Regions from separate parts of the Rothia sp. P5764 genome, predicted to be linked through region 3. Evidence: predicted binding sites of a transcription regulator. Region 3 holds the regulator's gene; each other region holds the start of a gene.
The links. Region 3 encodes HrcA, which represses chaperone genes, less so after heat shock. Its sites were predicted from a motif close to TTNGCACTCGNNNNNNNCGAGTGCNAA; they were not measured.
Positions count from the first base shown of each region.

Region 1: a site for HrcA is predicted at 5,360-5,386, ahead of groL (chaperonin GroEL). Genes of this name have one in related genera too.
Region 2: a site for HrcA is predicted at 7,248-7,274, ahead of groES (co-chaperone GroES). Genes of this name have one in related genera too.

Region 1 is NZ_JBLXXQ010000001.1:377,302-388,007, reverse strand. Features, by position in the region: gene ACN08Y_RS01780 (lipid II:glycine glycyltransferase FemX) at 1-1,035, shown strand, start outside; gene ACN08Y_RS01775 (threonine/serine exporter family protein) at 1,104-3,176, shown strand; gene ACN08Y_RS01770 (uracil-DNA glycosylase) at 3,295-3,969, opposite strand; gene ACN08Y_RS01765 (DUF3263 domain-containing protein) at 4,034-4,300, shown strand; gene ACN08Y_RS01760 (LytR C-terminal domain-containing protein) at 4,368-5,252, shown strand; gene groL (chaperonin GroEL) at 5,553-7,181, shown strand; gene ACN08Y_RS01750 (hypothetical protein) at 7,399-7,551, shown strand; gene rlmC (23S rRNA (uracil(747)-C(5))-methyltransferase RlmC) at 7,660-8,802, shown strand; gene ACN08Y_RS01740 (4'-phosphopantetheinyl transferase family protein) at 8,946-9,752, opposite strand; gene ACN08Y_RS01735 (RNase H family protein) at 9,832-10,706, shown strand, end outside.
Region 2 is NZ_JBLXXQ010000001.1:76,717-87,422, forward strand. Features, by position in the region: gene ACN08Y_RS00345 (GuaB3 family IMP dehydrogenase-related protein) at 1-1,045, opposite strand, end outside; gene guaB (IMP dehydrogenase) at 1,134-2,651, opposite strand; gene ACN08Y_RS00355 (acyltransferase family protein) at 2,851-4,992, opposite strand; gene groL (chaperonin GroEL) at 5,206-6,801, opposite strand; gene groES (co-chaperone GroES) at 6,856-7,146, opposite strand; gene ACN08Y_RS00370 (hypothetical protein) at 7,385-7,612, shown strand; gene ACN08Y_RS00375 (THUMP-like domain-containing protein) at 7,605-8,924, shown strand; gene ACN08Y_RS00380 (glutamate--cysteine ligase) at 9,137-10,276, shown strand; gene tsaD (tRNA (adenosine(37)-N6)-threonylcarbamoyltransferase complex transferase subunit TsaD) at 10,288-10,706, opposite strand, start outside.
Region 3 is NZ_JBLXXQ010000002.1:247,301-255,986, forward strand. Features, by position in the region: gene ybeY (rRNA maturation RNase YbeY) at 1-382, opposite strand, end outside; gene ACN08Y_RS04785 (PhoH family protein) at 379-1,488, opposite strand; gene ACN08Y_RS04790 (16S rRNA (uracil(1498)-N(3))-methyltransferase) at 1,674-2,435, opposite strand; gene dnaJ (molecular chaperone DnaJ) at 2,445-3,560, opposite strand; gene hrcA (heat-inducible transcriptional repressor HrcA) at 3,618-4,610, opposite strand; gene ACN08Y_RS04805 (DUF3097 family protein) at 4,760-5,611, shown strand; gene ACN08Y_RS04810 (DUF4870 domain-containing protein) at 5,771-6,187, shown strand; gene hemW (radical SAM family heme chaperone HemW) at 6,248-7,495, opposite strand; gene lepA (translation elongation factor 4) at 7,495-8,686, opposite strand, start outside.

The DNA.
Region 1 (10,706 bases), on a different contig from region 3:
GCCAGCCCCGGCGGCGGTAACCTGTTGCAGTCAGCTTCCTTCGCCTCGGTCAAAGCCAAGCACGGCTGGAAGCCCCTCTACCTGGTCTACGAAGGCACCACCGTCCTGAACGGTGAGAGCGCTCCCTTCGCCAGCTACAACCTGATTCTTGAAAAGTCTGTTCCTGCCCTGGGCAAGATCTGGTACATGATCAAGGGCCCCGGCGTGAACTCTGTTGAAGAGATCCCCGCGATCCTGGACGCTAACCGCGAATTCGTCACCCGCGAAAAGCTCGGCGTTTTTGCTATCAAGATTGAACCCGATATCGTCGCTGACGAAACCACCAAGGCTCTCATGGCTAAGAGCGGCCTGGTCAAGAGCTGGAATATTCAGCCCAATGACTCCACCGCTATTCTGGCAACCGATAAGAGCCAAGAGGAGGTCCTCAAGTCGCTCTCCTCACGCGGTCGTAATGCCGTGCGTCGTTCACTGCGCGAAGGTTGCCAGGTGGAGCGCGTGCCGCTAACTGAAGAGAACATGAAGAAGATGTACGCCCTCATGGACACTGTGGGCCAGGGCAACGCCCAGGTGAACCTGCGCTCCTACGACTACTACCGCGACTTCTGGACCACCTTTGAAAAGGCCGGGCAGGGGCGCCTCTACTTCACCTATGAAGACGGTGAACCTTCCGTGGGCGCTTATGTCATTCGCTACGGGGAAAAGGGAACCTACAAGGACGGCGGTTCCAAGCCCCGGCGTAAGCAGTACGGTGACTCCCACCAGGTGCAGTGGACTGCGCTGACTGACCTCATGAAAGAGTTCGGTATCAAGAGCTACGACTTCTGCGGCACCCCGCCAAAGGACCAGCTGAAGAACAAGGAACACCACCACTACGGCCTGGGTCTCTTTAAGACCTCCTTCACCAAGGAGGTCATCGACTACGTTGGTGTCTGGGACCAGGTGCTTTCACCGTTCAAATATAAGGCCTGGAACACCAGTGTTGAGAAGGTCATGCGTCAGCTCTGGGTTCGTAAGACCGGTCAGCCTTTCTACTAAACCAGCACGGACCGTTTTGGCGGTTATCTTGAACTTTCACCGATCAGGCGGAAGGAGTATCCCTTTCAGTGAGCAAGAGCTCTACCGGCTTGCAGCAGAAGGCTTACCCTTCTGCCTCTGCATTTGAAACAGGTATTGATAACACAGAAGATAGCGGTGCCTTTGGACAAACCGGGCTTCTGCCCCGTGCCGACACCGCAGTATCTGTGCTACCCGCTACGGGGCAGATGGCTGCCCAGGACTCGGAGGCCCCCCGGTCGCTAGGTGGTGCGCTTCCGGTAGTGTCCCTGGCTCAGGTGCGCGATCCCAAGCTTCGCGATGCACTGGCTCATCTGGGGGATGCCCCCAGCTCACCGGTGCAGGGGCAGGATAGCCCTACCGCAAGCCCCGCTCCAGCATCTGCCTTTGACCAGTTAGCACCGCCAACCTATCAGGTACCCTCCGCATTTGGGCCGGCCACTGACCTGAGTCTCAACCAGGCCCAACCGCCCAGCACGGAAGCAACACCTCCACCAGTCGATGATAGGCCCACAGCGTCAAGGACGGGCGGACTCCAGAAGGCTTTCTACCCCTCGGTAGCGGGTGCTCATACCGTGGCACGGCCCCTGACTGCACCCAAGCGGCCTTCGCGTATGCGTTCGTCGCTTAAGTCCTTTGTGAGCACGGACCAGTCCCTGACCAAACCGATGCGCGGCATCGCCCGCCTGGCCCAGCGCCCTTTCAATATCGCCTCCGCCCACCGGGCCGAGTATGTGCGCGAGAAAGAAGAAGCGCGTGAGGTCCTCAACTTCTCCCTGCGACTGGCTGAGACCATGTTCCACTACGGGGCAGATACGGTCGATGTTGACTCCGCAATCGTTGCGGTGTGCGCCGCCTATGGTCTGGAAGACGTTGAAATCGACATCACTAACCAGTCGGTTATTATCAACTACGTCTCAGATATTGATGAGGTTGATGACCAGACCCGGGCAATTGACTTCTCCGGCTCCGGAGCCATGTCCTCGAGCAAAGAACGCTTTAGCCACACGGTATTGCGCGTGGTTCGTTCCTGGTCCGAGAACTATGCGGCCCTAGATGACATTTATAAGCTAATCACCGAGATTACCGCAGGCAATCTGCCACGGCATCGGGCTGAACGCCGCCTGCACCGCATTAATACTGCTAAGAAGCCCTACTCGCCCATGATTATCATGCTGGCTAACATGCTAGCGGCTTTCTCCTTGGTGCTGGCTCTGGGCGGTTCGCTGGCGGCGGGCGCTGTAGGCGGTATCGTCTTTTTGGCCATTCACTTTGTGAACAGTGTGATTTCACGTCTCAAGATGCCCAGCTTCTTCAACATGGCTGCGGGCGCGGGCGTCGTAACGTTCGCATCTATTCTTATTTCCGATGACTCGTCTATCTTCTCCCAGCTGGGGCTCCACGTGAGCGCACCGCACATTGTGGCTGCGGGCCTGATCATGCTTCTGCCCACCGCCCGGTTAGTATCAACAGTCCAGGACGCCCTCAACGGTTTCCCGCTGACCGCAGCAGGTAAGTTCGTCTCGACGGGCATGTCATTTCTGGGTATTGTGGTGGGGCTTGCCTCAGCGGTGGCAGTCCTGACAGCTCTAGACATTAGAGAACTAGATATTACCGAGACCCGCTTTGTGGGGGCCTCTTTGGGGGTAAGCTACCTTTTCTTTATGCTAGCTTCCCTGGCTTTTGCGGTCACAACTCACGCCCGCTGGCAGACACTCTTATGGAACTTACTGATTGCTACCAGTGGTTTTTGGGTCTACCAGGGCTACACTTTCCTTTTTGGGGCTGGTGCAGGACGTGCCAATACCGCTTTTGCGGCTCTGGTCATTGGCCTCATGAGCACCTTCTTGGCTTACCGCTTGCAGGCCCCAGCCTCTATCTTTTATGTACCGGCCCTAACTTTTCTCCTGCCCGGTCTTTCCATTTTCCGGGGCCTTTATATCTTCACCGTAGAGGCTAATCCTTCGACTGGTGTGCCGGGGATGGTTGCGGCAATTTCAATTATCCTTTCTATGGCGTCCGGGGTGGTCCTCGGTAGCTACCTGATGCAGTACTTTATTCAGCAAGCGTCGGGTCAGCTCCAAACAGAAAAACAAGATCCGAAAGATACTCGGGACCGCTAAAGTGAGCCCAGACCTTCCCCCTATCATTTAGGAGCCGGCCAGGGGTGGCATTCTCAGCTGCCGCCTTGAGTGGGATAGATAACTGAGACCGGTAGATTTTCCGATCTGCTCTAGGGCTTTAGAGAGCCCAGTTCACCGGGGAGGCCCCCTGAGCGAGCAAGAGCTCATTGACGCGGCTAAAGGGTCGAGAGCCAAAGAAACCCCGCGAGGCAGAGAGCGGCGAGGGGTGCGGTGACTCCACGCAGGGGTAGCCACCCAGAAGCGGTTTGCAGGAGCGGGCATCTGCGCCCCACAGTAGCCCTACCAGCGGCCTGCCCCGGGCTACCAGGGCTTGAACAGCGGCGGTAGTGACCTGTTCCCAGCCCAGGTTGCGGTGGGAACCTGCGGCCCCAGCACCCACCGAAAGAACCCTATTGAGGAGCATGACCCCCTGCTGGCTCCAGGCCCGTAAATCCCCGTGATCCGGGGGCGTGATGCCCAGATCGGTGTTGAGCTCTTTGTAGATATTGTGCAGGGAACGTGGCACCGGCCTGACCTCGGGACGTACAGAGAAACTTAGCCCCATAGCGTGCCCGGGGGTAGGGTAGGGGTCCTGACCCAGCACCAGAACCTTGACCTGGCTCATGGGGTAGGTGAAGGCCCTAAAAATATCCGGGCCAGGGGGCAGGGTGTCCCGGCCAGCCTGATGCTCGGCCCGCAAAAAATTACCCATAGCCCTAATCTGAGGCTCCACGGGTGCCAGGGCCTGCGCCCAGTCCGGGTCCATAATCTCGTGTAGGGGCTGAGCAGGCACGGCGCTTGTTCTCCTCTTGTATGCGGTATTCTCCCTATAAGACTAGACCACCGAAAGAAGACCCATGAACATGCCAGCCGGTTCACCCACACCAGAGTCTCAGACTAGCTCTACCCACCGGCTTACCGAGCAGGAGCGCGCCATCTTAGATATGGAGAAAAAACGCTTCAAGTACCAGGGAAGTAAAGAACAGGCCATCAGCAAAGACCTGGGGCTGAGCCCGATTGCCTACTACCAGCAACTCAATGCACTAATCGATAATCCGCGCGCTATTGCCGCTGAACCGGCCCTCACCCGCAAGCTCCGGCTCACACGCAACCGACTCACCTAAAACAGGGCGGGGGAGTGTACCCTAGAAGCTGACCCCCGTAGCAACCGTGCACCGAAAGAGGCGACCAGTGAACACCTACCCCCGTGACGAGTTCGATGATGTCGAAGAAAACTCCTCCCGGCGGGGTGCCTACCGCGGACGAGTCACCGACACCTCAACCTCACGGGCCGGCCTGCTGGCTGTCATCATCAGTGGTATTCTCGCCCTCCTGGTGGGCGGCATCATGTACGTGGTTTCGCCCCGGACTGCTGGCCCGGGCATCACAACCGCGCCCGCATCGGCAAGAGCCACCGCAACAGCTACCGCCGATGCCAGCCCCAGCACCAACCCAGCTAGCGTTACCGTAGCGGTCTATAACTCAAGCGCCCCCGAAGGCTCAGCCAGCACCGCCGCCAGTGTCTTGCAAAAAGCAAACTACAAGATTACTGAAACCACCAACTGGACCGGCACCTATGCCACCGAGTCTATGGTTTACTTTGCTACCGGGGCCTCATCAGAAGCCAACGAAGTCGCTGACCTCTTAGGTATTGCCTACATCAACCAAGACTTCCAGGCCGAGACCGGTGAGGTCTATGTGGTGCTCGGAGCAGACTTCGACCCCACCGCGCTTGCAGAGCAGACCCAGGTGGCCAGCGCGGATGCTGCCACCTCGACAGCAACAGAGGATAGCCAGCTTTTCTACGTCTTTGACCCGGTGAACGGGACTTACACCGCCACCAGCAAGACAGAGGCCCTGGCCTCGGGTAAGGTTCTCTACCGTGTGGACCCCGCTACCGGTGCCTACGTTGAATACTCCGGAACTGATGCCAGCTCACCAGCCTCAGCGACTACGGGAACCGCTACCCAGAACACCCAGCGCTACAGCCTGGACCCTGCTACCGGCACCTATGTACTGGATCCTGCCGGTGCCTATATCTACGATTCTGCTACTGGAACATACACACAGGGCTAAGCAAGATCTAAGCCCGGGAGCTGTAGCTTTGTGCGCTGTTGGCGATTAAGGCTTCTCAAAGCGAATAATAGGTTTGCGCGCTCTGGGCTCAGGTGCCAAGATTGTAGTTAGCACTCAGAGGCTTGGACTGCTAAATCATGTGCTAGATTCTGCACCCGGGTGGCTCTGAGTAAAACACCTGAGCGATTTCTTGGTGAGGTCCTCCCCGTGCCGCCCCTATGGCGGCCCCGGTAGCGCCGTCCGTCGCGGGCACCGACTAATCGCGCTCACACCTAATGTTCCAGAAGGAGCGAAAGCCATATGGCAAAGCTGATTGCTTTTGATGAAGAAGCACGCCGCGGTCTTGAAAAGGGCCTCAACACCCTCGCAGACGCAGTAAAGGTAACTCTCGGCCCCCGCGGTCGTAACGTTGTCTTGGAGAAGGCCTGGGGCGCCCCCACCATCACCAACGATGGTGTTTCCATCGCCAAGGAAATCGAACTTGAAGACCCCTACGAGAAGATTGGCGCTGAGCTGGTCAAGGAGGTCGCAAAGAAGACTGACGACATTGCCGGTGACGGTACCACCACCGCAACCGTTCTAGCTCAGGCTCTCGTCCGCGAAGGCCTGCGCAATGTTGCCGCTGGCGCTGATCCCCTCTCCCTCAAGCGCGGTATCGAAAAGGCTGTAGAAGCTGTTACCGCTGAACTGCTCGCTTCTGCCAAGGAAGTTGAGACCGAAGAGGAAATCGCCGCAACCGCATCTATCTCCGCTGGTGACCCCGAAATCGGTAAGCTCATTGCCCAGGCTATGGAGAAGGTCGGCAAGGAAGGCGTTATCACAGTTGAAGAGTCCAATACTTTCGGCCTGACCCTTGAACTGACCGAGGGTATGCGCTTTGATAAGGGCTTCCTCTCTGGCTACTTCGTTACCGATGCTGACCGTCAGGAAGCTGTCCTTGAGGACCCCTACATCCTGATTGTTAGCTCCAAGATCTCCAACGTCAAGGACCTGGTTCCCGTTCTGGAGAAGGTCATGCAGGCCGGTAAGCCCCTGCTGATTGTTGCCGAGGATGTTGAGGGCGAAGCCCTGGCCCTGCTGGTTCTGAACAAGATGCGCGGCTCCATCAAGTCTGTTGCCGTTAAGGCTCCTGGCTTTGGCGACCGCCGGAAGGCTCAGCTGGCTGACATCGCTATTCTGACCGGTGGACAGGTTATTACCGAAGAGGTTGGCCTGTCACTTGATACCGCAACCATCGACCTGCTGGGCCAGGCCCGCAAGGTTGTTGTTACCAAGGACGAGACCACCATCATCGAAGGCGCAGGTGACCCTGAGGCCATCGAGGGCCGCGTTGCTCAGATCCGTGGCGAAATCGCTAACTCTGACTCTGACTACGACCGCGAGAAGCTGCAGGAGCGTCTGGCTAAGCTTGCCGGTGGTGTTGCTGTGCTCAAGGCCGGCGCTGCTACCGAGGTTGAGCTCAAGGAACGCAAGCATCGCATCGAGGACGCCGTCCGCAACGCTAAGGCCGCTGTTGAAGAGGGTATTGTTCCCGGCGGCGGTGTTGCCCTGATTCAGGCTGGCGTGAAGGCTTTTGAGAAGCTGGAACTGACCGGCGATGAGGCAACCGGTGCCAACATCGTCCGTGTTGCCATCGACGCTCCCCTCAAGCAGATTGCTTTCAATGCTGGCATGGAGCCCGGCGTCGTCGTCGATAAGGTCCGTCACCTCTCTGCTGGTACCGGCCTGAACGCCGCAACCGGTGAGTACGAGGACCTGATGGCCGCCGGTATTAACGACCCCGTAAAAGTCACCCGCTCAGCTCTTCAGAATGCAGCGTCAATTGCCGGTCTCTTCCTGACCACCGAGGCTGTTGTTGCCGATAAGCCTGAGCCTGCTGGTGCGGCACCGGCTGCCCCCGACATGGGTGGCATGGGCGGCATGATGTAGTCTGCCGCTTGCTCTGGTAAGTAGCCGCTCTTTGAGCTGAGAACTCCGCCTGCCCCGTTTGGGGTGGGCGGAGTTCTCTTTTAAGGACGCTGACTAAAAAATGCAGATAAGGGTATTGTGGTTCACACTTATTGGGAGTATTCTTTAAATCACTTAAGAGGTTTCCTCTAAGTTTTACTCATCAGTCTCAAAGGTGAAACTGAAAGGTGTGAGGCTCATGGCCACACTCGTGGATCTTGTTCTCTACGCAATTATCGTAGGCTTGCTGGCTCTCTTGCTGGGTGCCTACCTAGCAGATGGGTGGACCAAGCTGGAGAAGAAGAGCAATGAGGCCCTTCGCCAGGATGTTGCCTTTGGGGCCGGTGGCTAAAAGTTAATAGTGATTGTGTTTTCCTTTTGAGCCGGCACCCCGGAACGGGGTGCCGGCTTTTATCTTCCGTTACCGCCTGCTTACAGGGGGCGGTAAGATAGTCACGCTATGCAATGCCACTATTACGATGCCAGCCTGTGCCGCTCCTGCTCACTAATTCTTACCCCCTACGCACAACAGCTTGAAGGGAAGCAGAACGATGCCCGCAAACTGATGGCACCGTGGCCCGGTATCGAGTGGCTAGCACCGGTGGCGAGTGCTGAAACCGGGTTCAGGAACAAGGCTAAGCTGGTGGTGGGTGGAAGCGTCCAGGAACCAAGGCTCGGTATCTTGAGCCGGGACGGTGCGAGTGTAGACCTGAGCGACTGTCAGCTTTACACCGCACCTGTAGCAGATACATTCCCGGTGCTCAAGGAGCTAATTAGCCGGGCGGGGCTTACCCCCTATAGCGTTGCCCGGCGTAAGGGCGAGCTCAAAAATATTCTGGTGACGGCCTCTGAGGCCGGTGAGCTTCTCATTCGCTTTGTGCTCCGTTCCAAGAAACTACTGGTACCTATCCGGCGCGAGCTTGACTGGCTCCACACCCAGCTCCCTCAGCTCGCGGTTCTTAGCATTAACCTGCTCAGGGAACATATCGCCTTGGTGGAGGGCGACGAAGAAATCATCCTGAGCGAACGCCAGACCCTACCGATGCAGGTCAACGACCTAACGCTCCACCTACGCCCGCAGAGCTTCTTCCAGACCAATACAGCGGTCTCAGCAGCTCTCTACCGCCAGGGGCAGGAATGGGTAAAAGAGTCCCAGCCCAATACCCTCTGGGACCTCTACTGCGGTGTGGGCGGCTTTGCCCTCCACGCGGCGCAGGTCATGCCCGAAGAGGCCAAAGTTACCGGCATAGAAATCAGCCCTGAGGCTATCGAGTCAGCCCGCCGGGCGGTGGCCGAGTACGACCTAACCGGTATTGAGTTTTCCGCTCAGGATGCCAGGGCTTACGCTCTAGAAAGCGGCCAGGTACCCGACCTGCTGGTGCTTAACCCGCCCCGTCGCGGCCTTGGCCCTGAACTTTCGACCTGGATTGAGGCCAGCGGTATCGAGCGGGTTATTTACTCAAGCTGTAACCTAGCTACCATGGTTAAGGACCTGCACCAGATGCCTTCGATGCAAGCGGTCAAGGGCCGGGTTATGGACATGTTCCCCCACAGTAGCCACTACGAGACAATTGTGCTCTTGGAGCGCTATTCGCTCAGCTAGCATAGGCTTAAGAGAGCTCAGGCTGCACAGGTCAGGTCACCAAGAGCCTCACACTAGTAGGGGCAGAAATGAGCAAGGCCAGGTGCTTGACTCTTGGCAGTTTCTCTGACTGATTGACTAGAGGCTCCGATGAAGGTCTGTCTTTAAAGCGGGGGTGTGAGAGCTCGCTTGACCATATAGGGAGCGGTTACCTTCTGTGCTTCTAGATGGTGAGGTCCCTTACTAGCAACAGCTACGAGATGGGTGTCCTCGTAGACCTGCCAGGTAATCCAAAAAGGTACCGCTTCTGCCTGCTCCGGTAGGTAGGCTTTGGCACCTGCTGTGAGCCCGTGGACGCTACCGATATCGGTGGGTAGGGGCGGTAGCGCTAGCATAACCTGGTTAGGTTTAACAGATAGTCCGTGTCCGCTGGCCTTGAGAACTGCTTCTTTAGCGCACCAGAGCATCTGGCGTACCAGCCGGGCCTGATCCGGTAGGAGCGAATCCACGACACGTTTTTCGTAGTCAGCTAGTGCAATACGGTCAAAGCCGTCAAAGTAGTGGTCTCTTACCGTAATCAGGTCAATTCCAAGGGCAGTATCGGATGCTGAGTACACACCGGCGGCCAGGCCAAGGGCGCGCGCCATGTTCAGGTTTACTCCCTCAAGGCGGGGTTTTCCGTGGCTTGCTGACTTCAGGCAGAGACTGCAGGAGCGGTCTACGGGAATCTGTGAGGCTTCTGCATCCCTTACCCCGAGTACGGTAGCAGCGATACAGCGCATGAGGGTGTGCTGGGCCGCGTAGCTCATGGCCTCTTCGGGGCTTGCATACTCTGCGGCTCGCTTCTGCTCTGTCATACCGACGTAGGCCAGCCAGCTGACACCGTGCCCGCTCCGCAAGGTCTCCGGGGGCATCAGAAAGAGAGCCAGTCGGGTGTGACTTGCCCCGTCAACTATTGAAGCGTGAACCATGCTCCTATTCTAGCTGTGCCTACCCTCTTATAGCCGGGCGTAGAATGGAATGGCTAGTCCGTAGGAGGGTAGAGGAACCATGACCGAGAAAATAATTGCTGCTGCCGATGGATCTGCCCTGGGTAATCCCGGCCCCGCAGGCTGGGCCTGGTACATTGACGAAACCCGGTGGGCCGCCGGAGGGTGGGCTCACGGGACAAATAACATGGGTGAACTCAAAGCTGTTCTGGACCTCTTCGAGGCTACGGCGCACCTTCCTGAAACCCATCTGCACATTATCTGCGATAGCAAATACACCATTGATTCTATTAGCCGCTGGTTGCCGGGGTGGAAGAAGAAAGGCTGGAAGAAAGCGGACGGTAAGCCGGTACAGAATCTTGACCTCATGCAGGCACTGGATGCCGCCATTGAGGGCCGCTCCTATTCTTTTGAGTGGGTCAAGGGCCACACCGGCCACCCCCTCAATGAGGCGGCTGATCGGAGAGCTAATGAGGCTGCCCAAGCCTACCGCGATGGCGTGGAACCTCTGACCGGGCCTGGCTGGGGTAAGGGTGAGAGCTCGCAAGAGTTTCCTGATGACTCCGCGGCAGATACCCCTGACCCTGAGACTCTAGCGCCCACAGAGCAGGTAGCTGATGACGCGGTGGAAGAGGCCCGTAGCTGCGAACTGCAAACGCTGAACCCTTCAATCTATGGGTCTGAAAAGCTACTGGGCAGCTTGCTTCACCCGGAGCTAGCCTGGGTTGTTCCAACAGGCCAGGTAACTGACCGCGATACGGTCCTTCACTACCGTCTGCGTGCTTGTGCTAGTAGTGGGCCTGTCGAGGAAGTCTTGGCAACTGAGTTAGGTACTGAGGCAACCCTGCTAGTAACCAGAGTGCCTACGGATAAGGGCCTGCTGATCCGTTCAAGTACCTGGGTGCTTACTGGCGGTAGCTGGAAGCTCCGCTACCG
Region 2 (10,706 bases), on a different contig from region 3:
TGAGGGCACCTACCAGGTTAGAACTACCGTCGGTGTGAGCCGAGGGGCCGTAGAGAACCTCCTTGAGGGTTCCCACGGTACCCTGGTAGGTGCGTACACCGCGCGGGAAATCTTTGGAATGGGCTTCGTTACCCCAGTACCAGCCGGCACCAGGGGCCTCAAGGGCACGAGCCAGAGGCGCACCAATCATGACAGCATCGGCCCCCATAGCCAGAGCCTTGACCATATCACCGGAGCGGCCTAGTGAACCGTCAGCGATCACATGGACGTAGCGGCCACCCGATTCGTCCAGGTAGTCCGAGCGGGCGGCTGCTACATCGGAGATAGCAGTTGCCATAGCGGCCTGGATACCCAGGCCCCGGCGGGTAGTGAGGGCCGCACCGCCCCCAAAGCCAACCAGGACACCAGCGGCACCGGTGCGCATCAGGTGCATGGCGGGGGTATAACCGGTTACACCGCCCACCATCACAGGGACATCGAGCTCGTAAATAAACTTTTTGAGGTCTAGAGGCTCACGGCTAGTCGAAACGTGCTGGGCAGAAACAGCTGCACCGCGAATCACAAAGATATCAACACCAGCTTTCACCACAGTCTCATAGAACTCTTGGGTGTTCTGCGGGGTCAGCGAACCTGCCACAATGACACCGGACTCACGAATCTCAGCAAGGCGAGCCGTTATCAGCTCAGCCTTAATGGGTTCCGAATATATCTGCTGCATGCGGCGGGTCGCGGCTGGGGCATCCTCTGCATCCAGTGCAGTGATTTCATCGAGTAGGGGCTGGGGATCCTCATAACGAGTCCATAACCCTTCCAGGTTAAGAACACCCAGGCCACCGAGCTTACCCAGAGCGATAGCGGTAGCCGGTGACATCACCGAGTCCATAGGAGCACCGATGATGGGGGTGTCGAACGCGAAGGCATCAATCTGCCAGGTGACGTTCACATCGTTGGTATCCCGGGTCCTGCGGGTAGGAACCAGGGCAATTTCATCGAGCGAGTAGGTGCGGCGAGCGCGCTTGGACATACCAATTTGGATGTCGTTCATAGCTTTTCCTTTCACCGGCCTAGCCGGTTGGTGGCTTTCTGCTCAGGCCCGCCCAATTCTAGGGGCAGGCGGTGCTAACAATCTGCGCTTAGCGGCGGTAGTTGGGGGCTTCTACCGTCATCATGATGTCGTGCGGGTGTGATTCCTTCAGACCTGCCGAAGTGATCCGCACAAACTGGCCCTTGTGCTTGAGTTCGTCGATAGTGTGGGCACCCACATAGAACATGGTCTGGCGCAGGCCGCCTTCGAGCTGGTGCAGTACAGAGGACAGGGGGCCACGGTAGGGCACCTGACCTTCGATTCCCTCGGGAATCAGCTTCTCCTCTGAGGACACATCGGCCTGGAAGTAGCGGTCCTTAGAGAAAGACTTCTTACCCCCGCGGGACTGCATTGCCCCCAGTGAGCCCATGCCACGGTAGGCCTTGAACTGCTTGCCGTTGACAAAAATTAGGTCGCCGGGTGATTCTGCGGTACCGGCCAGCAGGGAGCCAAGCATCACGGAGTCAGCACCTGCGACCAGGGCCTTACCAATTTCACCGGAGTGCTGCATACCGCCGTCCGCGATCAGCGGAACACCGGCAGGGATAGCGGCTTTAGCCGATTCATTGATAGCGGTAATCTGGGGCACACCAACGCCGGCGATAATGCGGGTGGTGCAGATAGAACCGGGGCCAACGCCCACCTTCACGGCATCGGCACCGGCATCGATAATGGCCTGGGCACCGGCCCGTGTAGCGGCCTGGCCACCCACAACATCAACGTGGGCGGCTGCGCTGTCTTTCTTGAGGCGGGCAATCATGTCGAGTACGCCCTGGGAGTGACCGTTGGCGGTATCCACGAACAGGGCGTCAACACCGGCTTCGATCAGGGTCATGGCGCGCTCGTAGCCATCACCAAAGAATCCGATAGCGGCACCGACGCGCAGGCGACCGTCCTCGTCCTTAGTGGCTCGGGGGTACTGCTCGCTCTTGGTGAAGTCCTTGACCGTAATCAGACCGGTGAGCTTACCTGCTTCGTCAATCAGGGGCAGTTTCTCGATTTTGTTACTTGCCAGCAGGTCGAAGGCTTCGTCCTTGCTCATGCCCTCATGACCCGTAATCAGGGGCATCTTGGTCATGATGTCACGGACCTTGGTGGTCTCAAAGGTGGACTCGGGTAGGTAACGGATGTCGCGGTTGGTGATAATACCGACCAGAACACCGGAATCATCCACCACGGGAAGACCCGAGACCTTGTAGTGCCCGCAGAGCGCATCAAGTTCAGCAATAGTGGCATCGGGGCCGACGGTCACGGGGTTGGTAATCATGCCCGATTCGCTCCGCTTGACGCGGTCCACGTGGTCGGCCTGATCCTGGATTGAAAGGTTACGGTGGATAACGCCCATGCCACCCATGCGAGCCATAGCAATTGCCAGGTTAGCTTCGGTGACGGTGTCCATGGCCGCAGAAATAATGGGTGAACCGATAGAGATACGGCGGGTTAGGCGCGTTGTGGTATCTGCCTCGGAGGGAATGACATCGGTGTTGCCAGGTAGCAGGAGAACGTCGTCGTAGGTAAGTCCGGTAAAGCCGAAGGGGTCTTCGCTCAGAGCAGTAGGAGTGGTCATGGAGGGGTTGCTACCTTTCGAAGGGGGTCATCTAGCGCGGGCGACACTATCTTTAATCTTAGTCTGCTTGGCTGGCTTGTGCGAGCGGACGCCCCGGCCCCTTGCAACAGCTCTGCACCGGCAGGTAGGAAGCCTCAAAGCCCATAGCTACCAGACTAGCCCACCCATTCCCGCTCTAGGTATATCCGGTCAGCTCATCTTAGAAAGCTGAATCATCTGCGGCAGTCTGTGCGCTTTGATCAGCACGATGCACAGCCTCCAAGAGGCGAGGGTCAAAGTAGGGGCCCAGAGTTTCTATATAGGTAGCGGTGAGGTGGTCATAGTCAAAGTAGGTATAGATGTTACCGATACTGACAGGACATTCGTTGTTGGGGCAGACCAAGTCTGAAAGGTTGAGAGCCGCAAACCCTGGGTAACGCCCTTCCAACGCGGTTAAAGGGCTCTCGAATACGTCCTGGCCTGGTTCCATGGTGCACTCATCGAATGTGCCAAAGGAGTCAAGGCAGTCCTTGTGCATGGTTTCCATGCGGGGCGTGTCACGAACCCCGATAACTCTGATATCCGAATGCGTTAGCTCATCTATACGCTGTTCAGCATTGGCAAGGACGGTATCGGGCAGTTCTGCCTCCGATTTGGTGCCCTGGAGTATGACGATATCCGGGTGTAGTTGCTGTATGTAGTTGGAGCTTTCTTCGGCCCATTCTTGGCATTCAAAGCCGTTGGAGTAGGCCTCGTTATCTTCTTGCCCCAGGAAGCAACCGGGGCGGGTCAGGGCAATCAAGTTCCAGCCCTCTTCCGCTGCCAGGGGGCGCAGGGCCGTAATCCACATCTGGGTGTGGGAGTTGCCCCAGGCAACCACCGTCCCGGTGGGATTGGGTGTCTGCACCACGAAGTTGCAGTCCCGCTCCAGGTATTCGGGTAGGTCCAGTTCGGGTGCGGCCTCGGTGCAGGAGGGGCCTAAATCAGCCCAGTCGGCATCCAGTACGGCCCGAATAGGGATTACGGTGGCGTCCTCGTCCCCTGTGTACTCGTAAGTGGAGTCCAGCATAGCGGCCCCGACGTTATTCGTTGCCCGGTGTTCTTCAGCGGCTACCGCCTGCCGGTAGATGGATGAGGTCCATGCGTAGGAGGGAGCCAGAGCCAGGCCCGCGAAGAGGGTAGCTGTGACAAACCCGGCGACGATGGAACGGTTGGGCCATGCCCAGTCCCGAAGCGGCTGCTCGACGGCTTTAGTCAAGGCCCAAGCTAGTAAACCAGAAATGAGGAGGAGAAGCAGTCCCGCGACGAAGCCAGCCTTGGCCTCTTTGGTCTGGGAGAGGTAGAAAATGAGGATTGGCCAGTGCACCAGGTACAGGGCATAGGAGAAACCGCCCAAAGCCAAGAGGGGGCGCCAGGTAAGTAGCTTTTCGGGGCCCCAGAGCGTGCCGGTATCCCCCGCCATGATCACCAGAGCCGCGCAGAGGGTAGGCCAGAGCGCAACATAGCCGGGGAATGTACCGTTCACATCGAGTACAAACCCACAACTCACCAAGCCCGCAAGACCTGCCCACCCCATCAGAGCGCGCAAGTGCCGGGGCAGTTTGAGCGCAGGTAGCCAGAGCGCGACCAGGGACCCCAGCGCAAACTCCCACAGCCGGGCCTGGGTATTAAAGTAGGCGGTGGTCTGGTGGGCGGCAGTCTCGTCAATGGAATAGGACAGCGACAGGGCAAAAATCAAGCCGAAAGCAAGGGTCAACAGCCAGCGCGCCCTGCGTCGGTGCTTACCCAGGGGCAGGGCAAGGAGCAGGAAAATCAGCGGCCAGAGCACATACATTTGCCCTTGGACTGAGAGCGACCAGAAATGCCGGAAGGGTGAAGCCTGCGATGAATCCGCCGCATAGTAGTCCACGGCGTTCTCGATTGACCAGTAGTTGTGCTGGTAGAGGACCACAGATTTAGCTTCATCAATAATGGGTAGCCAACGCTCAGCCGGAATAAAAAAATAGGTGCCCAGAAGGGTCAGCAGAACCGTAATAGAAGCAAGTGGAAGCAGGCGTTTAAAGACATGAACCCAGTAGGCCAGCAGAGTTTTAGCGCCCCACCAGCTCCCCGGCTCAAGGATTTTACCCTCTTCCAGCTTTCGGGTGAACGAGCCAGTTAGCAAAAATGCAGAGACGAGCAGGAAGACATCCACGCCACCTGATACCCGCCCAAACCACAGGTGGTAGGCGGCCACCAGGAGCAGAGCCAGTGCCCGCAGCCCCTGAATTTCGGGGCGCCAGGCTCGTTCTGCCTGGAGGGTGACAGTTCGTATGGTTCCGGTAGAGGGCGCCCGGTGCTGGCGGAGTTGAGAATCATTCATAGCTTCTAGCGCCGCGTAGTGCTGTGGGCTTCCTCCTTTCAGCCTACTGGTGCTCTGGCCTGCGACCTGCTAGCCAGGTCCAATCTTTCTAGCTCTTGCATCCTACCGCCACTTTCAGGTGTTTTGTTAATACAAATAGTTCTGCCCGCTACGGTGTTGGTCACCATAGCGGGCAGAACTTGAGGCGGCTGGTATACCTAGCGGACAGCTATTTTATTGAGCCTGTTCGTTCTCGTCCTCAGCGGGCTTCTCAACGACCAGGGTCTCGGTGGTCAGAACCAGCGCAGCAATGGAGGCTGCATTTTCTAGTGCTGAACGGGTTACCTTGACGGGGTCAATGACACCGCGAGCGATGAGATCCTCATACTCGCCGGTTGCGGCGTTAAAGCCGTGACCGATGGGCAACTCAGCGACGCGAGAGACAACGACGTAGCCGTCTTGACCTGCGTTCTCAGCAATCCAGCGTAGAGGCTGAACCAGGGCACGGCGCACAATGTCGATACCGACCTGGGCCTCCTGAGAGTCGAGCTTGACGCCATCCAGGGCAGCAAGCGCGTGAACAAGGGCGGTACCGCCACCGGCTACGATGCCCTCTTCAAGAGCTGCGCGAGTGGATGACACAGCGTCCTCGATGCGGTGCTTGCGCTCCTTGGCTTCGACCTCAGTTGCCGCACCTACCTTAATAACGCCAACGCCGCCGGCCAGCTTGGCTAGGCGCTCCTTGAGCTTTTCGCGGTCCCATTCGGAGTCCACGCGCTCAATTTCACTGCGAATCTGGGCGACGCGGTCAGCAACAGCCTCGGAGGTGCCACCGCCGTCAACGATGGTGGTGTTGTTCTTGGTAACTGTTACGCGTCGCGCTGAACCGAGCTGTTCCAGGGTGACAGCGTCCAGGGAGATACCCAGTTCACCGGTGATGACAGTAGCACCGGTCAGAACGGCAAGGTCCTGGAAGATTGCCTTGCGGCGGTCGCCAAAGCCAGGAGCTTTGAGGGCCACAACATCCAGGTTGCCGCGGAGCTTATTGACCACCAGGGTGGAGAGGGCTTCACCGTCTACGTCCTCGGCAATGATAGTCAGGGGCTTTTTGGCCTGAACAATCTTTTCCAGGACGGGCATAATCTCGGCAACGGTTGAGATCTTGCCCTGGTAGAGCAGAATAGCGGTGTTTTCCAAGACAGCTTCGGCACGCTCGGGGTCGGTCACGAAGGAGGGTGACAGGTAGCCCTTATCGAACTGCATGCCTTCGGTGACCTCAAGCTCAATCTCGGTGGTTGAGCCGTCTTCAATGGTGATAACGCCATCCTGGCCGACCTTAGAGAAAGCCTCGGACAGCAGTTGACCAATTTGAGGTGACTGGGCAGAGATAGCGGCAACGTGAGCCACTTCTTCGCCCTTAACTTCGCGGGCATTCGCCAGAAGGCGCTCAGCAACCAGCTTGGCTGCCTGCTCAATTCCCCGCTTAATCTCACCGGGGGCGGCACCAGCGGCAACGTTCCGCAAGCCTTCGGCAACCAGTGCCTGAGCCAGAACGGTTGCGGTGGTGGTGCCGTCACCAGCAACGTCGTTGGTGCGGGTTGCTACCTCTTTAGCCAGCTGAGCGCCGAGGTTCTCGTAGGGGTCCTCCAGCTCGATTTCGCGGGCGATGGAGACACCGTCGTTGGTGATGATGGGCGCGCCCCACTGCTTATCAAGAACCACGTTACGGCCGCGAGGGCCCAGGGTTACCTTGACAGCGTTGGCCAGTTTATCAACACCGGCCTGTAGGTGCTTACGCGCCTCATCGTTGAATTCAAGCTGTTTTGCCATGAATCCTTACTTCTTTCTTTGGGTACTAACGGGTGTGGTGGGTTCCGCTAGAACTTAGGAGACAACAGCCAGAACGTCGCGGGCTGAGAGGATCAGGTATTCAGCGCCACCGAACTTAACTTCGGTACCGCCGTACTTGGAGAAGATGACGAGGTCGCCTTCTGCTACATCTACGGGGATGCGGTTGCCCTTGTCGTCGATGCGGCCGGGGCCTACAGCGATAACCTTGGCCTCCTGGGGCTTTTCCTTGGCGGTGTCGGGAATAACCAGGCCGGATGCGGTGGTCTGCTCTGCTTCGACGATCTGGACGACAATGCGGTCTTCGAGGGGCTTGATGTTTGCCACGAGGTACTCCTTGTGAGAAGGCTTAAAAATAGAAATTATGGGGTGACCGGTGCTGCAGCGCCCGGTGCTGGTATCGTCGCGGTCTTACCTACCGGGCATCTTTAGCACTGTAAGCGGTCAAGTGCTAACTAAAACTTTAGGCCGGTAATGGCTCAGGGAGCAAGATACGGCGCAGGTTTCGCACACAGCGCACCTTTTTGTGTGTTATAGACTACTTTCTGGTGATGTGGAGGTACCCGTGCTCAAACTGATTTTCTGGCCTGTTCTAGTTCCTACCGTCCTCTTTTCAATGGGGCTAGGTGCTATCGTTCCCATTCAGATTCTGGCAACGATCAGGCTCGGGGCTTCTCCCGCCTTAGCAAGCTCGTTAGTAGCGGTTGCAGGTGTCTTTGCTCTACTCTTCTGTACCGTGCCAGTTGGCGGTGCCATACTCCCCACCGGCACTAGAATGGTAGGCAATGACTAGCCTGACCCCTGCCCCAGCCCACCCATTCACGCACGAACAGCTTGCCGCTATCGACGAATTCACCCCCTACTTCACCGACCGCGCTCTGGCAGCAGCCAGCACCCTGCGCTCACGCGGCTTCAGCCCAGAAGACAGTTCAGCCATACTCACCCAGGCAAAGCTCCGCACCCAGGGAGCAGATAAGTTCGGGGATAAGGCCCACAGTATGCTCCTGACCGAAGCAGGCTACGAGCAGGCCACCCGGGCCGCCGTCGCTAAAGGTCACGCCCAACGTTTCAAGGACGCAGGGATCACCTCTGTAGCCGACTTAGGGTGCGGCATCGGCGCTGATTCCCTAGCCTTTGCTGCCGCAGGCCTTGCCATCACCGCCGTAGAACTAGACCCCGCAACCGCCGCTTTCACAGCCCACAATCTTGCCCACTACCCCAACTCGCAGGTGCTCGTCGGCAATGTCGAAAACATTGACGTTCAGACCCTCACCACCGCAAACGGTCAAGCGATTCAAGCACTCTGGCTCGACCCGGCCCGCCGCGAAGTTGAGGATGGCGCAACCACCTCCCGACTCTTTGACCCCGAAGCCTTCTCCCCTCCCCTCTCCTTGATCGAAAAACTGGCGGCAACCGGCATCCCCATGGGCGTCAAAATGGGCCCGGGCCTACCCCACGAACACATTCCCGCCAACTGCGAAGCCGAATGGGTATCCCACGGTGGCTCCGTTGTAGAAGTAGTGCTCTGGTTCAACGCCCTGGCCCGCAAGAGGGTGCGTAGAGCAGCCAGCCTACTCTCCAAAAACCCACAAGAACCAGAACTTCTGGAAGACATCACCTCGGCTCTCGACTCCCCCGAAAGCACCGGCACCCACCAATACGAACCCACCATCGGTGAACTAGCCACCTACCTGGCTGAACCCGATGGAGCCGTAGTACGGTCCCACCTTGTCTCCGACCTAGCGCACAAACTGGGCGCCCACCTCATCGACGAGCGAATCGCCTACCTGACCACAGACACTCTAGAACCCACCGCGCTCGCCCAGTACTTTGAAGTCCGGCAGATACTTCCCCTGCATGAGAAAGCCCTCAAACGCTGGGTCAAGGAAAACGGCATCACCGCCCTTACCGTCAAAAAACGCGGGGTAGATATCGTTCCAGAACAGCTTCGAGCCAAGCTCCTCGCCGGTGCTAAAAAGAAAAAGGGGCAAGCTCGCAAGGAGGCAACCCTCATTCTCACCCGGCTGGGTCAGGGGCTGGATTCTCAGCGGCTTGCAATCTGGGCTGAACCTGTACAGGTGCCGCTGACCAAGGGCGGGAGATGACTCAAGGAGCCTTCTCCTCTGCCCGGTGCTATTGTCATCAACACCCTTAAAGGCCAGCCCCCAAGCCAGTTGATAAGATCAGCACCGGGCAAATACAAAGTAAGAAACACCCCCGACCCGCCCCCCGTCACACGGTGACACCCAATTCATGGAGAGGGCCCACTGGCCCTAAGATAGAATCAGCGACAGCACCCGTCCCCAGGAGCACCACCATGCAGTTTGCATCCTCAGCCCAGTCCACCCTTGGCGTGGAATGGGAACTTGCCCTGGTTGACCCCGTTAGCCGTGAACTAGCGGGTAGGGCTGATGAGGTTCTGGCACTGATTCAAGAGCAAAACCCCGACCTACTAGTGCCGGGGCCGGGCGCGCACATTACCGGTGAATTCCTCAATAACACGGTTGAAGTTGTGACCGGCATCTGCCGCACCCCCGCAGAAGCTGCCGACCAGCTGGCCCAAGCAACAGCAAAACTCAAGGAAATTACCGACCGGCTCGGACTAGCCTTTTTCTCCGCAGGAACCCACCCTTTCTCTCAGGCTTTAGAACAGGTGGTAGTGGGCAAAGAACGCTACCTACGGGTGCTTGACCGCTCCCAATACTGGGGCCGCCGCCAAATCATCTACGGGGTACACGTCCACACCGGTGTAGATTCCCGAGCCAAAGCTCTCCCCGTCCTCAACGGGCTTACCAACTTTTACCCCCACCTCCTAGCGCTCTCAGCCAGCTCCCCCTTTTGGGAGGGTGAAGACACCGGCTTCGCCTCCCAGCGATCCCAAATTTTCCAGCAACTCCCTACCTCAGGCCTACCTTTTACCTTTGAGAGCTGGGAAAACTATGAAGACTACCTAGAAGATCTCGTTGCCACCGGCGTGATTGATGACCCCAGCGAGAACAGGTGGGATGTCCGCCCGGTACCCAAGTACGGCACCGTTGAGATGCGGGCCTACGACGGGCTGGCCTCCATTGCCGATATCACCGCACTCACCGCTTTTACCCAGTGCCTGGTCGAGTGGTTCTCCCGTCAGATTGAAGCAGGTAGGCGCATTGAGCCGCTCAAGCCCTGGCACCACCAGGAAAACAAGTGGCGGGCAGCCCGATACGGCACCGATGCCGTAGTTATTGTGGATAACGCCAATGCAGAACGCCCCATCACCGAGGACGTCCTGGGCCTACTCAACAAGCTAGAGGGCATAGCCGCTGATCTGGGTTGTCAGGCTGAGCTGGCCGATATTGAGCGTATCTGCCGTGAGGGAGCTGGCTATCAGCGTCAGCGCCGAGTAGCGCACGAGAACCGGGGCGACCTGCGCGCGGTGGTCGATGACCTGGTAGCTCAGGCTACCGAAGGACTCTAGGCCCCTGCCCCCTAGAGGGAAATAGTGGTAACAGGTAGCGAAGAATCAGCGGTGAAATCAAGACCGGAGGGTGCACGCCCTTCCGATACCAGCCGGGCACCCAGAGCCGCGACCATGGCCCCGTTATCCGTGCACAGGCTCAGCTGAGGGATCACCAGCTTAACCCCGTTCTCTGCACAACGCTGGGCAGTCAGCGAGCGCAGGCGTGAGTTCGCCGCTACACCGCCACCCAGAAGCAGGGTATCAATCCCACGTTCGGTACAAGCTAGCATGGCCTTGCCAGTGATCACATCAACCACCGCTTCCTGGAAGCTGGCGGCAATATCGGCCACGGGCACTTCTTGACCGCGAGCTTCAAAGCCTTCCACCACGCGGGCCACAGCGGTTTTGAGGCCGGAGAAGGAGAAGTCGTAGCGGTGGGGTCCGGGTT
Region 3 (8,686 bases):
CGTGGGTGGTGAGTAGACACAGCTCATCGAGGGTGCTGTGGCCAGCGTCAGCGCCCTGACGGGCTGCTACCGGCGGGCAGAGTACGATATCGCCCAGAACCCCAGAAGAAGGCTGTTCAGGGGTACCCGGGGTGAGCTCGTCCATAGGGAAGCTCATGACATCGGTTGAGCCCGGTAGATCCATCCAGTCCAGGTGGATGCGCTCCATCTCCGATTCCCCCACTACTGCAATCGAAAGCTCTGTATCGGGTGCCAAGTGCATGCTCGAAAAAACGTGGGCCACCAGGCCTTCAATAGTCGCAATATCTACTGCTGCGAAAGACTCCCGGTCAAAATCACTTGCTGAGCTATCCAGCTCCTCAATTTCAAATTCTAGGTTCACTGGTTTGTACCATCTTCTTGCTCTGACACCTCAATACCGGATTTAGCCAATAGCTTTTCGGCTGCAGCTTCTATGGTCTGACGTTTAACCTTGCGATTGCGGCGGCGCTCCATAGAGGACTTTGCCTGATCCCACTTATCATAGGCATTGACGATATCGGATACGAGGCTATGACGAACGACGTCTTCTGCCTCAAGCACTGCAAGGTGGATATCATCAATACCCTCTAGAATCTGCCGAACCTGCTTGAGGCCCGAAGCCTGACCGCCCGGAAGGTCGATCTGGGTGACGTCGCCGGTAATCACCATCTTTGAGCCAAAGCCCAGACGGGTCAGGAACATCTTCATCTGCTCCACCGTGGTGTTCTGAGCCTCGTCCAGAATAATAAATGCGTCGTTCAAGGTGCGTCCACGCATATAGGCCAGAGGAGCCACCTCAATGGTGCCGGCTTCCATCAGCCTGGGAATAGACTCAGGATCGATCATGTCATGGAGCGCATCGTAAAGAGGGCGCAGATAGGGGTCAATCTTATCGTTGAGGGTACCGGGTAAGAACCCCAAACGCTCGCCTGCTTCAACAGCCGGTCGAGTCAGAATAATACGGTTGACTTCCTTGGATTGAAGGGCCTGCACCGCCTTAGCCATGGCTAAATAGGTTTTGCCTGTACCCGCAGGGCCGATACCAAACACCACGGTGTTGGCGTCAATGGCATCAACATAGCTCTTCTGGTTAATGGTTTTGGGTCGAATATTTTTGCCGCGAGAACTTAGAATATTTTGGCTCATAGCGGTTGCCGGGTGGTTCAGGCTGGCAGTCATCATGGACATTATCCGTTTGACAACCTCGGCGGTGACCTGCGTATCGTTCTCCACCAAAAGAGTGAGTTCCGCAAGCAATCGGACGGTTGTCGCCACGGTCTCTGAAGGTCCGGTAACCACGACGTCCAGGCCCTTAGGCCGAATCCTTAGGCCGGGGAAAGTCTGTTCAACCAGCCCGATATTACCGTCGTGGGGGCCAAGAACTGCCACCATTTCTGCGGTGGATTTGAAAGAGAAAGTCCGGGCTACTGAAAGCGGCCGGCTCGTAGATTGTACTGATGTAGTCATAAGTGCCCAGCTGGGCCTTCAGAGCTCCTCATTGCAGTAGCGAACAGGGGGTAGTGCTCAGGGTTTACTTTACCCGCACTATTTGAAGAAAAAACGGGTTTTGCGCAGAGTGATATTGAACAGTTCGTGATATTGAACAGTTCGCCAACTCAAGGTAGATCTCTTGAAAGCTGGCAATGAACTCTTTACCAGCGACCCAGGGCAAGATTCAGTGCCGAAATAGCGGCAGCTCCGGCTGTTGAGCTACGGAGCACCTCGGGGCCAAGCAATACGGTGTGTGCGCCGGCTTCTTCCAAGATCTCAAGCTCCCGAGGGCTAATCCCACCCTCCGGCCCCACCACAAAATAGACCTCCTCAACATCCGGGCTAAGGTGCTCTGCCAAAGCCTGTGAAAGTCGGTAGTTTGCCTGCTCATGCAGAAGTAGAAAGAGCGCCCGCTCCCCCAATTCCTGGGCCAAATCGGCCAGATCAGCCGTGCTGTGGAGCTGATAGACAGGCGGGAGCAGTGCCCGCCTAGACTGCTTGGCTGCGGCTTTGACCGTGTTCTGCCACTTGGCATGTGCTTTTGCTGCCCGCTCCATCTTCCAACGAACAATTGAGCGGTCGGCACTCCACGGTACAATACCGTGAGCGCCCAGCTCGGTGGCCATCTCAATAGCCTGGATATCTCGGTCGCCCTTGGCCAGAGCCTGAACCAGGTAGATCGAAATACCTAGCTCATCGAGCGCCAGCGACTGAACCGTTAGCAGCAAACCGCCGTCTACTGTGCCCTCCACCCTTGTGACGGCCCGGTTGCCCAAGCCGTTGACCAGGTCGATCCCCTCGCCTAACTCCGCACGTTTGACGGTCTTGGCGTGGTGGCCCTCATCGCCTAGGAGACTGTAGGCGGCCCCTGGGACCAAGGACTCAAAATCTTCGGGTGAGATGTAGTAGACGGCGTTGCTCATAACGAGTTCCTACTTGAGGTGGTCTTTGAGGCGGGAGAAGAACCCACCCTGCTTATGGGTCACTGTTTCACTCATCTTGAGATCTTCTCCGCGCAACTCCGAGAACTGCTTAAGCAGGTTCTTTTGTTCATCGGTGAGTTGGGTAGGGGTACGGACCTCAACCTGCACACGCAAATCACCGCGGCCACCACCGCGCAGGTGGTTAACACCCAGGCCCTTGAGCGTGATGACATCGCCAGACTGAGTGCCGGCTGGAATCTGTATCTCCTGCGGCCCGTCGAAAGTCTCCAAGGTGATGGTAGTGCCCAAGGCGGCAGCGGTCATCGGAACCCCTACCGCCGCAATGAGGTCATCGCGTTCGCGTGAGAAAGTGGGATCGGCCGCTACGCGAAGCTCAACGTAGAGGTCACCATTAGGTCCGCCGGCGGTGCCTGCTTCACCCTGCCCCGCTAGACGAATACGGGCGCCATCGGTTACGCCCGCAGGAATCTTGATGGTCAGGGGCTTGCGTTCACGCACACGACCCTCACCATAGCACTCGGCGCAGGGGTGCTTTATAACGGTTCCAAAGCCACGGCAGCTGGGGCACTCAACAGGCTGAACGACAGTACCCAAGATGGACTGGACCTGGCGCTGCATGTAGCCCTGGCCACGGCAGGTTTCACAGGTTTCGGGGTGGGTACCCTCAGCGGTTCCCTCGCCCTTACACAGGTCGCAGGTCACAGCGGTATCAACGGTGATGGGCTTATTGGTGCCAAAGACAGCGTCTTTAAGGTCAATCTTGACGTTGATAAGAGCATCCTGCCCCTGACGAACCCGGCTCTGCGGCCCGCGCGGAGTCGCGTTGAAAAAGGTCTCAAAGATATCCTGGAAACCACCAAAGCCGCCCGCCCCGTTAAAGCCGCCGGCTGTGCCGTTCTCGTTACCGGTTTGATCATAAATCCGGCGCTTTTCAGGGTCAGAGAGCACATCGTGAGCTAGCGAAACACGCTTAAATTCCTCAGCGGCTTCCTCAGAAGGGTTAATGTCGGGGTGCAGCTGGCGGGCTTTCTTGCGGTAGGCCTTTTTGATTTCTTCGGGGCTGGCATCGCGCGATACACCGAGGGTTTCGTAGTGACTGCTCACAGTTCTCTCTTTCAGGGTCATGGGGTACTACTAAATATGTGGAGGCAAGAAGCTGTTTTACTCCTGCCCCAAAATCTTTGACAGGTAGCGGGCTACGGCATTCACCTTTGAGACGGTTCGGGCGTAGTCCATACGTGTTGGCCCTACAACACCAACGTGTGCGTTTCCTCCAGGGCCGTAGCTACTTGCAACAACTGAGGTCTCGGCCAGCGATTTCTCCCTGTTTTCTGAGCCGATGCTGACCGCGAAACCGCGCTCATCGTGTTCCATAGTTGCCAAAAGCTTAAGGAGCACCACTTGCTCTTCAAGGGCATCGAGTACAGGTGCAATACTACCGCGAAAATCAACGGTTGACTCTGCCAGGTAGGCTGTTCCCGCTATCAGCACCTGAGAGGATACACCCTGAGCTGCCAGTAGCTGAACGGCCTGGACGAGGCTGAGCATGAGCTTGCTGCGCGGGTGAGGAGCCAGCGCCTGAGCTACCTGGGACAGAGGCTGACCCGAAAAGGCCTCAATAAGCTGTTGCTTGATAGTGACCAGTTCATCGGCTGTATGCGGGCATGCTACCGTTCGTTGGGTGACCTGCCCGGTATCGGTAATCAGTACCACTAGGACTGTGGATGTTGATAAAGAGACCAGCTCAACATGCCGTAGCGCAACCGTCGGGCCGGTCGGATACTGCACCATGGCGACCTGGTGAGTAAGCGAAGAAAGGAGCTGGACGCTACTTTTCATCATGTCATCCACGCTATCGGCGCTATCGAGCAGGGTATGGATTGCTCTCTTCTCCCCTGGTGAGAGCGGTCGCAAAGCCGATATCTGGTCAACGAAAAGCCGGTAACCCAGGTCAGTGGGCACTCTGCCCGCACTGGCATGTGGTGCCGATATCAGGCCCTGTTCTTCCAGAGCGGCCATGTCGTTGCGCACCGTGGCGCTAGAAACCCCCAACTGCCGCCGCTCAATGAGGGTCTTTGAACCAACCGGCTCCCGAGTATGCACGTATTCCTCGACGATAGCCTGCAAGACCTGAAGCCTGCGCGGATGGTCCATTTCACCTCCTGATGATGTGAGCTTTAAGGGTTTTTAGCACTGGGGATACCAGAGTGCTAAGTTACCCGTTAACTCTAATACCACTGCACTAGAATCAGAATTCAGTACGCTGATGGCTAAGGCACTTGGCCGTGTTTTCAAGGAGTTCAATGGATTATCGCGCTTCGTGGGGGTCAGCTGATCTGAGCGCCCACAAACATTCCCAATTACCCCGCGTGGTGCTCAAACCGGGGCTGGTTCTCGAAGATATGGTGAGCGGTTTTGTGGGTGCAGCTGTTTCGCTCCGCTCTGTTGGCAGTAACCGTATGGTAGGTCTTGAGGATCGGCATGGGCGGGTCAAGCAATTCCCCTTGGGCCCCGGCTTCCTCCTTGAAGGTCGACCGGTCAACCTTGTTGCTCCTGAACCGCAACAGGCTAAGCCCACCAAGCAGATTTCCCGATCCGGTTCTGTCGCCTTGGATAATGCCCCCGCTAGGACTGCCCGTGCCAGCCGAATTTGGGTCGAAGGTATCCACGACGCTGAACTGATTGAGAAAGTGTGGGGGCACGACCTGCGTGTCGAAGGGATTGTGGTCGAACCCCTCCACGGTCTTGATGATGTAGCCAGTGCCATTAGGGAGTTCGCACCAGCGCCCCACCGAAAACTCGGGATTCTAGTGGACCACCTGATTACCGGGTCTAAAGAAAGCCGTATAGCCGAAGCCGCGCTGAAAACCCCCGGCGCTCGCGGGAACGTAATGATTATGGGGCACCCCTTTGTCGATATTTGGCAGGCAGTTAAACCCGGCGTTCTTGGAATCGAGAAATGGCCCGTAATCCCCCGCAGCGAAGAATGGAAGCAGGGAATCCTCCGCCGACTCAACCGGCCTTACGCCAGACCCGAAGATATTCGAGCCGGATGGGACTCAATCCTAAAGCGCGTTGATACCTATACCGACCTTGAGCCGGCTCTGCTTGGCCCAGTAGAACAACTCATAGATTTTGTGACTCTTGAAAGCTAAACTTTCTCGGTAAATAATGTGATAAATATCGTGCGCTCACAAGACAAAAAGTCACTTATACCTATACCTTGTACACAAGCTATTGACTAGACTTGTCTGAGGCATGATCTTGGCATCGTGCCATCACTCGTATCCACCCAAGACCAAAGAGAAACCTTCTTGAAGACTGCAACTTCTCCATCGACCACCACCTACAAGGGGTCCTCAGCAACGGCATCGCACCTGTCCGTTAATGCTGACCGCAACATAGCGACTGCTGCCCACTTCGGTGGTGTACTCGGCTGTATCCCCTCCGCTGTTATCTACTACCTCTACCGGGGTCGCGGTCCTTTCACTGAGCAGGAATCACGTGAGGCGCTCGACTTCACCCTGCTTCCCACCATCGTTTTGGCTCTGGGAATTATTCTGAGTAACATCCCCGCTATCGGCTGGTTCTTCGGACTTGTAGCAGCTCTGACCTGGACCTACCTGGCTTTCTCAGCCCTTATTGCCGGCATTGTGGTAACTCGCGGTAACCCCTACCAGTACAAGTTCAACACTTTCCTTTTCACTAAGATTTTGAGCCGTAAAAAGTAGCCTCTGCTAATCTAAAAGTTCTGGGCCCCTACCTTATGCAGGTATGAGGCCCAGTTTTCTTTAGTACAGGTCGGGTAGTAGCTCCCTGGTCACGGCATCGCCTAAGAGCCGACCCTGCAGAGTGAGTCTGACCCGACCGTCAGCAAGGGCCTGCTCATCAATCAGCCCTTGACCTATAAGCCAGTCGAGGGACGAAGCGATATCGGTGCCCTGCCGGCCCTCCACCAGCCGGCTCACAGGTAATCCGTCGATGACGCGAAGCATGAGCATGATGTCTTCAAACCGTCGCGTTTCTTGACTTAAGACCTCGCGGGCCGCTGCGGGGCTTAGACCTTGCCTGACCCTTGTGGTGTAGGGAACTGGGTGCTTGAGGTTCCACCAGCGAGTCCCATCCACATGTGAATGAGCACCGGGACCAACCCCCCACCAGTCCTGGTTGCGCCAGTAGGCGTAGTTGTGGCGGCTCCTAAACTCCGGCGACTTAGCGTAGTTGGAAACCTCATACCAGTGGTAGCCTTCTTCATCGAAGATTGCTTCAGCAAGAAGATACTTATCGGCCATAGCATCTTCATCGGGCATAGCAAACTCACCCCTACGAATTTGCGCGGCAAGTTTAGTCCCCTCCTCCACAATCAGGGAGTAGGCCGAGATATGGTCAGGCCCATAAGAAACTGCCGCTCGCACGGTCTGCTCCCACTGCTCTAGACTCTCCCCCGGAGCGCCGTAGATCAGATCAAGGGAAACCTGTAAACCGGCCTCGCGGGCCCAAGCCACTACCTTAGGAACATTAGCCGGTGTGTGCGTGCGGTCAAGCACTGCAAGGACATCAGGCACCACGGACTGCATGCCAAAGGATACCCTGGTAAAGCCACCGGCTCTGAGCGTAAACAGGTCATCGCGGGTCACAGAGTCGGGGTTGGCCTCCGTGGTAACCTCCGCCCCCTTCTCCAAGCCAAATAGATTTATGGCTTTCGCCAGAATCCGGACTAAATCAGCAGCCGGCAATTTGGTCGGAGTCCCACCCCCAAAGAACACAGAGTAGAGCTTACGCTCCGGTGCTCCTGACTCTCGCAGAACCCGCTGAGCAAACTCAAGCTCAGCAATAGCATCGTCAGCATAACTGCCTAACCCAACGCCGTCACCGAAATCTTCGGTTGCGTAGGTGTTGAAATCGCAGTAACCACAGCGCACAGAACAGAAAGGAACATGCACATACAAACTAAAATCGCGTTCCTGCAAACTGGCGGCAGAATCAAATGGGATTCTGCCGTCCAAGGGTGCAGGTTGGCCTAAAGGCTGAGCCGGCATTATTTCTTTGACTTGTCCTTAGACTCTTCACCCGATGAGAGCGCCGCAATGAAGGCTTCCTGGGGAACCTCAACGCGGCCCACCATCTTCATACGTTTCTTGCCTTCCTTCTGCTTCTCAAGGAGCTTACGCTTACGCGAAATATCGCCACCGTAGCACTTAGAAAGGACATCCTTACGCATAGCGCGGATATTCTCACGGGCAATAATGCGTGACCCGATGGCAGCCTGGATAGGTACCTCGAACTGCTGGCGAGGAATCAGCTCACGCAGTTTACCGGTCATCATGACACCGTAGGAGTATGCCTTATCACGGTGAGTGATAGCAGAGAAAGCGTCGACCTTTTCACCCTGGAGCAAGATGTCAACCTTGACCAGGTCGGCCTCTTCTTCGCCGTCAAATTTCCAGTCCAGTGAAGCGTAGCCACGGGTCTTGCTCTTGAGCTGGTCAAAGAAGTCAAAGACAATCTCAGCCAGTGGCAGACGATAACGGAGCTCCACACGGTCCTGGGAGAGATAATCCATGCCCCCCATGGAACCGCGACGGGACTGACACAACTCCATAATGGCACCCACAAACTCGTTGGGAGCGATGATGGTGCAGGCGACCATGGGTTCCTTGATAATGGCTACCTTGCCTTCGGGGAACTCACTGGGGTTGGTCACCCGCTGGGAAACTCCATCTTCGCCCACAACATCGTAGATAACGTTGGGAGCGGTGGAGATAAGGTCCAGGTTGAACTCCCGCTCAAGACGTTCACGAACAATCTCAAGGTGGAGCAGACCCAGGAAGCCGCAGCGGAAGCCAAAGCCTAGTGCCGCTGAAGTCTCAGGCTCCCAGATCAGGGCAGCATCGTTGAGCTGGAGCTTTTCCAGGGCATCGCGCAGGGCCGGGTAGTCGGAGCCGTCAATGGGGAACAAGCCAGAGAACACCATAGGCTTGGGGTCCTGGTAACCTCCCAGCTCCTCACTGGCAGGCAGATGCGAACTTGTCACGGTATCACCCACGCGGGAGAGACGGACGTCTTTTACACCGGTAATCAGGTAGCCCACTTCGCCCATACCCAGTCCGTCGGTGGGTTTAGGTTCGGGCGAAATCACACCAATTTCGAGCAGGTCATGCTCCGCGCCCGTGGACATCATCTTGATTTTTTGACGCGGGGTGAGCTTACCATCAACTACACGAACATAG